Regions from separate parts of the Clostridium nitrophenolicum genome, predicted to be linked through region 2. Evidence: a T-box and tRNA genes for the amino acid it is inferred to sense, from the RefSeq annotation. Region 2 holds a T-box; the other holds one or more tRNA genes.
The links. The T-box of region 2 lies ahead of ACZ5N4_RS25795 (glycine--tRNA ligase). A T-box ahead of a tRNA ligase gene usually reads a tRNA of that ligase, here a tRNA-Gly.

Region 1 (3,432 bases), 2.3 Mb from region 2:
AGTACACTTTTAAATTCATAATAACTTTATTGTATCTTTTAAGATAAAAAAATGCAAGAGCGTTAATTCCTGCTAAGGGTCAGAATTAAAATATTTTTTTAAAAACTGTACCATTTTAAATTTTGCTTATAAAATAAAAAAAGCCTTATTTTATAAGGTTTTGACTTTGTGGTACAAAATATATATTCATTATAAACAACTATGTTCTTTTGTATAAGCTCCTTCACCATAAAGATAAGTAACTCCTCTATGTAAATTCATCATTATAAGTTTAGATACCTCTTCTTCCTTTTCTGTAATAATAAATACTGATTTAGTTTGACGTAATCCTTTAACTACATTATCCATAACAAAAGATGTTATATACATTGCTATTAGTGTATATAAGGCACTAGGAAGTCCGAATATAAAAGCACTGATACTAACAATTATTAAATTTATAATAAAGGATATTGTACCTATATTAAGATTAGAGCGTTTTTTTCTAATTATCATAGTTACTATATCAAATCCACCTGTAGATCCCCTATGTGTAAAAACTAATCCAAAACCAATTCCATTAATAACGCCTCCATATAAGCAATAAAGTAATTTATCGTTTATATTTAAAATATTAGATATAGAATGTGTTAATACAAGTGATAAAGAAAAAGATAACGTTCCCACTAAAGAATATATAGTAAACTTTTTATCTAATCTTTTTAAGCTTAATATAAATAATGGGATATTTGATAAAAGAATTATATACCCTGCTTCAATTTTAAATAAATATTGAACTATGAGCGCTAGCCCAGTAACTCCTCCACTTAAAAGTTTAGCGTGAATTAAAAACATATTTACACCAATGGAAGCCAAAAAACTTCCAAATATGATATATAAAAAGTCTATAATGTTATCTTTGTTTAAAAATTTAGTATCCATTTTACCTCCCCATTAAGTGACATTGCGAATTGAATTTTCAACTTAATTATAGAAATGCACTATAATTACTGCACATTCCAAATAAAGTTACTTATTTAATTAAATATATTATGTTACATAAAGCTAGTTATTATATATGAACTGAAATTAAATATAAAAAGAGCTGCCTCTTATAATGATTTTTTTAATCATTTTGAGACAGCCCCTTATTACATAATACATTCTAAGAAATAATTCTTTTAATAAAATCACAATCTAGTAGCATTAATAAAAAAAAGCATTTACCATAAATGCTTCAGAATTCTTGTTTATATCTTTATATAAATATTCGATAATAATTTTTAATGGAGCGGGTGAAGGGAATCGAACCCTCGTAACTAGCTTGGGAAGCTAGCACTCTGCCATTGAGTTACACCCGCATATATAAACTGTTAAATTAATATTACATATATTATAGCTTATTTTTACTTTTTTGTCAAAACACATATGGCCTGTACTCTTACCCTCATTTTAAATTCAGCATAGTTTAATTAAATAGTACCAAAAATAATATAAGATTTATTGTATTCTGTCTCAGATGAATTAAAAGTAATCGCTTTATAAAACTATAAGTTCTATTGTATATAGCAATTTTAGCTATATGTTGAAAAGGGGTTGTTCATAATACATATTTTCGCATTATGAACAATCCTTTTGAATTTATTATAACAAAAGAGAATCAGTTATATTAGATTCTTTCCCATATTATAAGCTTTATCTAAGGCTTCTTTGTTATCAGATACAGCCAATTCTCCTGTAGATACTCCATACTTTCGAGTAAATTTTAGCCCTAAGTACTCTGACATCTGCTCCAAACTACTTTCAACAACCTTAGCACCTGAATCTTCTTCTGTTCCTTCATGAGTCATTAATAATACTACTTCCTTGTCCTTAAAGTCTTCTGATTTAAGGGCATATAACCTATCTATAAAAGTTTTTAGTTGTGCTGTCATATTCCACCAATACACTGGTGTAGCTAAAATAATTATGTTTGAACTTTTTATTTCCTCATATAGTGGATGCATGTCATCCTTTATAACACAGGTATCTAATGCCTTTCTACAGCTATTACATGCACTGCATCCACTAATGTTTTTCTCCTGAAGAAATACATTAGAGTATTCTACGCTACTGTGATTTTCTTGCACACCCTTCAAAAATTGGGCCAATAGAGTTGCTGTATTTCGGTTTTTATTTGGACTTCCTAAAACTGAAAAAATCTTCATTTTACCATCCCCCTTGATAAACTAGATACTATTATTATAATTGCAAACAATTCACAATAATAGTACGTACTTTTATGATATATACTATCTTTTAGGAAACTATTATCTTAGCTTTTAACCTAGTTCTTACTATTATAAAACTTTGCAAATGCTTCATTTAATACTTCAGATGAAGCTTTAATATCCTTACCGTCCGTCCTCCAATTAGATATGGATGCCCTTATTATAGGACAAAAATCTCCTAGTATTTTTACTAAGAGATTTTTACAAGATATTGTGAAATCTATTTTTAGAAGAATGACATTTCAACCATCTGGCAAAGTGCATGATAAATTGGAAGATGAAGTTCCTGAACTTCAAAGGTAAGTTCTTTAGGTGCTCTTATTGTAACATCACAAAGCTCTACCATTTTTCCTCCTGACTTTCCAGTTAAGCCTAGAGTTTTTATACCTAAAGCTTTTGCTGTATAAATAGCATATATAACATTTTTTGAGTTTCCAGAAGTACTTATCGCTATAAATAAATCAGAACTTTTCCCATAGCCTAATACTTGCTGGGCATATATTAAGTCTGGGTGCACATCATTTGAAAAAGCAGTACACAAAGCTGATTGTGCCGTTAAATCAATGGCTGGAAGTGCACACTGCAGTCTATTGGCCAAAATTATTCCTGCTTCATTCTCTGTATTTATCAGTTTTTCTTTAATATCTTTAGGAAGTTCTCTCTTTAGCATAAAACTTTTCATTAATTCTGCTACTATATGTTCTGAATCTGCAGCACTGCCACCATTACCACAAACAAGAATTTTTCCTTCTTTTTTATAACATTCATAAATCTCTTCATATGCTTTACATATATCTTCTGAACATACTTCTAATAGAGGATAGTTTTTCATTAGATTATCCAAAACCTTTTTCACGTTCCTCATACTTAAAGCTCCTCTAATAATTTTCTCCTAATGCCACTGACAAGCAGGCATAATCTCCAATACTTTCACCTAAACTTGAAGGTAAAATACTGCAGTTTTTATAAGATAACTCTAATGCTTCCTTTTTTATAATTTCTTCTGCTGTAGGCTGTAAAAACTCTCTGCATCTAGTAAATATACTTCCTATTATAATTTTTTCAGGATTTAATATATCAATGATGATTGATAAACCCATGCCTAAATACCTTCCGCTTGTTTTTAAAATATCTATTGCTACCTTATCGCCATTTTGAGCAGCAATACCAACTTCTTTTGCCG
Region 2 (3,432 bases):
TTAATATAATTCCCCAAGTTTTAATTAAACATATAACATATCCCCATGATTAAACCCTATTTTGCCAGGTATGATACCTGGCTTTTTTGTTTTTTGCTTAGAAAATACTCTTACGGATTATAACCAGTTTATCACTATTTATAAAAAACCACTCTACTTAGTCCAAAAAAATTAGAAGATACATACTACACACTTCATAGAATGATATAGCACGTATCTTCTGGTATTCTTAGAATTCCATTTTACCTTTTATAAAGTCTCTTATTTCATCTATCTTTATTCTGAACTGCTGCATAGTATCTCTGTCTCTTATTGTTACAGTATCATCTTCTAAAGTATCAAAATCTACTGTTATACAGTAAGGGGTTCCAGCCTCATCCTGTCTTCTATATCTCTTTCCTATACTGCCTGCTTCATCATAATCAACATTAAACTCTTTTTGTAATTTACTATATAATTCTGATGATTTTTCAGAAAGTTTTTTAGTCAACGGAAGTATTGCCGCTTTAAATGGAGCAATTGCTGGGTGTAAATGTAATACTGTTCTAACATCTCCATCCTCTAACTCCTCTTCATCATAGGCATCTACTAAAAATGCCAATACGACTCTATCTGCACCTACTGAAGGTTCGATACAATATGGCACATATCTTTCATTGGTAGTAGGATCAAGATATGACATATCTTTTCCTGAATGCTCTTGATGTTGCTTTAAATCGTAGTCAGTTCTATCTGCTATGCCCCATAGTTCTCCCCAACCAAACGGGAATCTATATTCTATATCAGATGTTGCATTACTATAATGTGATAGTTCATCTTGTTCATGATCTCTAAATCTTATACTTTCTTCTTTAATTCCAAGATTTAAAAGGAAGTTCCAGCAATATTCTTTCCAATAGCTATGCCATTCTAAATCAGTACCTGGCTTACAGAAAAATTCTAATTCCATCTGTTCGAACTCTCTAGTTCTGAAAGTAAAATTACCTGGAGTTATTTCATTTCTAAAAGACTTACCTATTTGTCCTATACCAAATGGTACCTTTTTCCTTGAAGTTCTTTGTACATTTTTAAAGTTAACGAATATACCTTGTGCAGTTTCTGGTCTTAAAAATATTTCTGCTTTAGAATCCTCTGTTACTCCCTGGAATGTTTTAAACATTAAATTAAACTTTCTTATGTCTGTAAAATTCTTTTTCCCGCAGCTAGGACACACTATATTATTTTCATCTATATAACCCTTTAGCTTCTCATTACTCCATCCATCAGCACTAGCTTTTTCTATACCTTGATTCGTCATATGCTCTTCTACTATTTTATCTGCTCTAAATCTAGCTTTACATTCTTTACAATCCATAAGAGGATCTGAGAAATTTCCAACGTGACCTGATGCAACCCATACGTCCTTATTCATTAAAATAGCACAATCTATTCCAACATTGTATTCACTTTCATGTATAAACTTTTGCCACCAAGCTTTTTTAACATTGTTTTTTAATTCTACGCCTAAAGGACCATAGTCCCAAGTGTTTGCTAATCCTCCGTATATCTCTGATCCAGGATAAACATAACCTCTGTTTTTAGCCAAAGCTACTACTTTTTCCATAGTTTTTTCAAATGCCATAAATATTACCTCCTAATTTTTATTTTTATATTAATTAATAATTTTAAACATAATTATATAAAAAAAAGGCCTACCACGAAGGGACGAAAATAGTTTTCCGCGGTTCCACCCTTCTTGGCAAATGCCCTGCTTTCATCTCCTTGCTCTGAAGTTCCCTTCATAGACAAAACCTTAGTTGTTTACACCAACCACAACCTCTCTTTTAAGGCAATTTATCACTACTCTTCTTCATCATAGCAAGATATTTATTACTTTATGGTAAAAAAATAAAGCCTCACCATAAAGGGACGAAAATTATTTTCCGCGGTTCCACCCTTTTTGGCAAATGCCCTGCTTTCATAAACCTCACTCAAAAGCTCCCTTCATAGCAAAATCTTGGTTGTTTACAGCACCCACAACCTCTCTTTTAAGATGATTACTATTACTCTTCTTTATCATTGTGAATTATAATATTGTTTATATTAATATATATAATATAGCAATAATTTAGTATTGTCAACGTTATCCATTAAAATTTTTCTACTTTAATATAATTTACTATATCCATTAGATCAATATTTATACATTTTTATTACAAAAAATAAAAATGGCTCCGCGAAAAGGATTCGAACCTTCAACCCTTCGGTTAACAGCCGAATGCTCCACCATTGAGCTATCGCGGAACGACTTACATTTATTATTATATCAAGCATTCAAAAAAAGTCAACAGTTATTTTCACTTTTTTATATTTTCCACCTATTTTTATCTAATTTTATAATTTCTAAATCAAAAATCGACAGCTTGCTAGAAGCTGTCGACTTAGTTAACTTAGTTATTGTTGAGTTGGTTTCATTGTTGGGAATAATATAACGTCTCTTATAGAAGGTGAGTCTGTAAGGAACATTATCATTCTATCTACTCCTATACCAAGTCCACCTGTTGGAGGCATACCTATTTCCAATGAATTTATAAAATCATCATCCATCATATAAGCCTCATCATCTCCAAGTTCTCTTTCTCTAAGCTGTTGAACAAATCTGTCTTTCTGAACTATAGGATCATTTAATTCTGAATAAGCATTACATACTTCTCTTCCGTATATGAACCCTTCAAATCTTTCAGTAAAATCTTGATTTCCTCTTTTCTTTTTAGTAAGAGGTGAATTTTCTACTGGATAATCGCATACAAAAGTAGGTTGTATCAATTTATGTTCACAGAATTCTTCAAATAACGCAATTAAAATATCTCCCTTTGTACATTCCTTTAATTCTTTCTTAAATTCAAGATGTTTTTCTTTTGCAATTTCTCTTGCCTCTTCATCTGTTTTTATTTCATTAAAATCTATGCCTGCATACTCTTTTACAGCATCTACCATAGTAACTCTTCTCCAAGGCGGAGTAAAATCTATTTCTGTTCCTTCATATGTAACTTTTGTAGTTCCTAAAACTTTTTCACATACATATGCCATCATATTTTCAGTGATTTCCATCATATCATTATAGTCTGCAAAAGCTTCATATAACTCTATCATTGTAAACTCTGGATTATGTCTTACACTTATTCCTTCGTTTCTAAAGTTTTTGCCTATCTCATATACTTTTTCAAATCCACCAACAATAAGTCTCTTTAAATAAAGTTCTGTAGCTATTCTTAAGTACATATCTATATCTAAAGCATTATGGTGAGTTACAAACGGTCTAGCAGCAGCTCCTCCCGCTATAGGTGAAAGTACTGGAGTTTCAACTTCTAAATAATCTCTATTATCTAAAAACTCTCTTATAGCTTTTATTATAGCAGTTCTTTTCATAAATGTATCTCTTACATCCTGGTT

Region 1: it has a tRNA-Gly gene. The T-box ahead of ACZ5N4_RS25795 (glycine--tRNA ligase) is inferred to sense a tRNA for this amino acid. The anticodon was not compared.

Annotation. Positions count from the first base shown of each region.
Region 1 is NZ_AP042469.1:1,958,605-1,962,036, reverse strand. It holds gene ACZ5N4_RS09130 (YitT family protein) at 190-921, opposite strand; tRNA gene ACZ5N4_RS09125 (tRNA-Gly) at 1,267-1,340, opposite strand; gene ACZ5N4_RS09120 (flavodoxin family protein) at 1,644-2,186, opposite strand; gene ACZ5N4_RS09115 (D-sedoheptulose-7-phosphate isomerase) at 2,476-3,114, opposite strand; gene ACZ5N4_RS09110 (ROK family protein) at 3,128-3,432, opposite strand, start outside.
Region 2 is NZ_AP042469.1:5,438,060-5,441,491, forward strand. It holds gene ACZ5N4_RS25795 (glycine--tRNA ligase) at 230-1,621, opposite strand; T-box leader at 1,902-2,068, opposite strand; tRNA gene ACZ5N4_RS25800 (tRNA-Asn) at 2,209-2,283, opposite strand; gene lysS (lysine--tRNA ligase) at 2,434-3,432, opposite strand, start outside.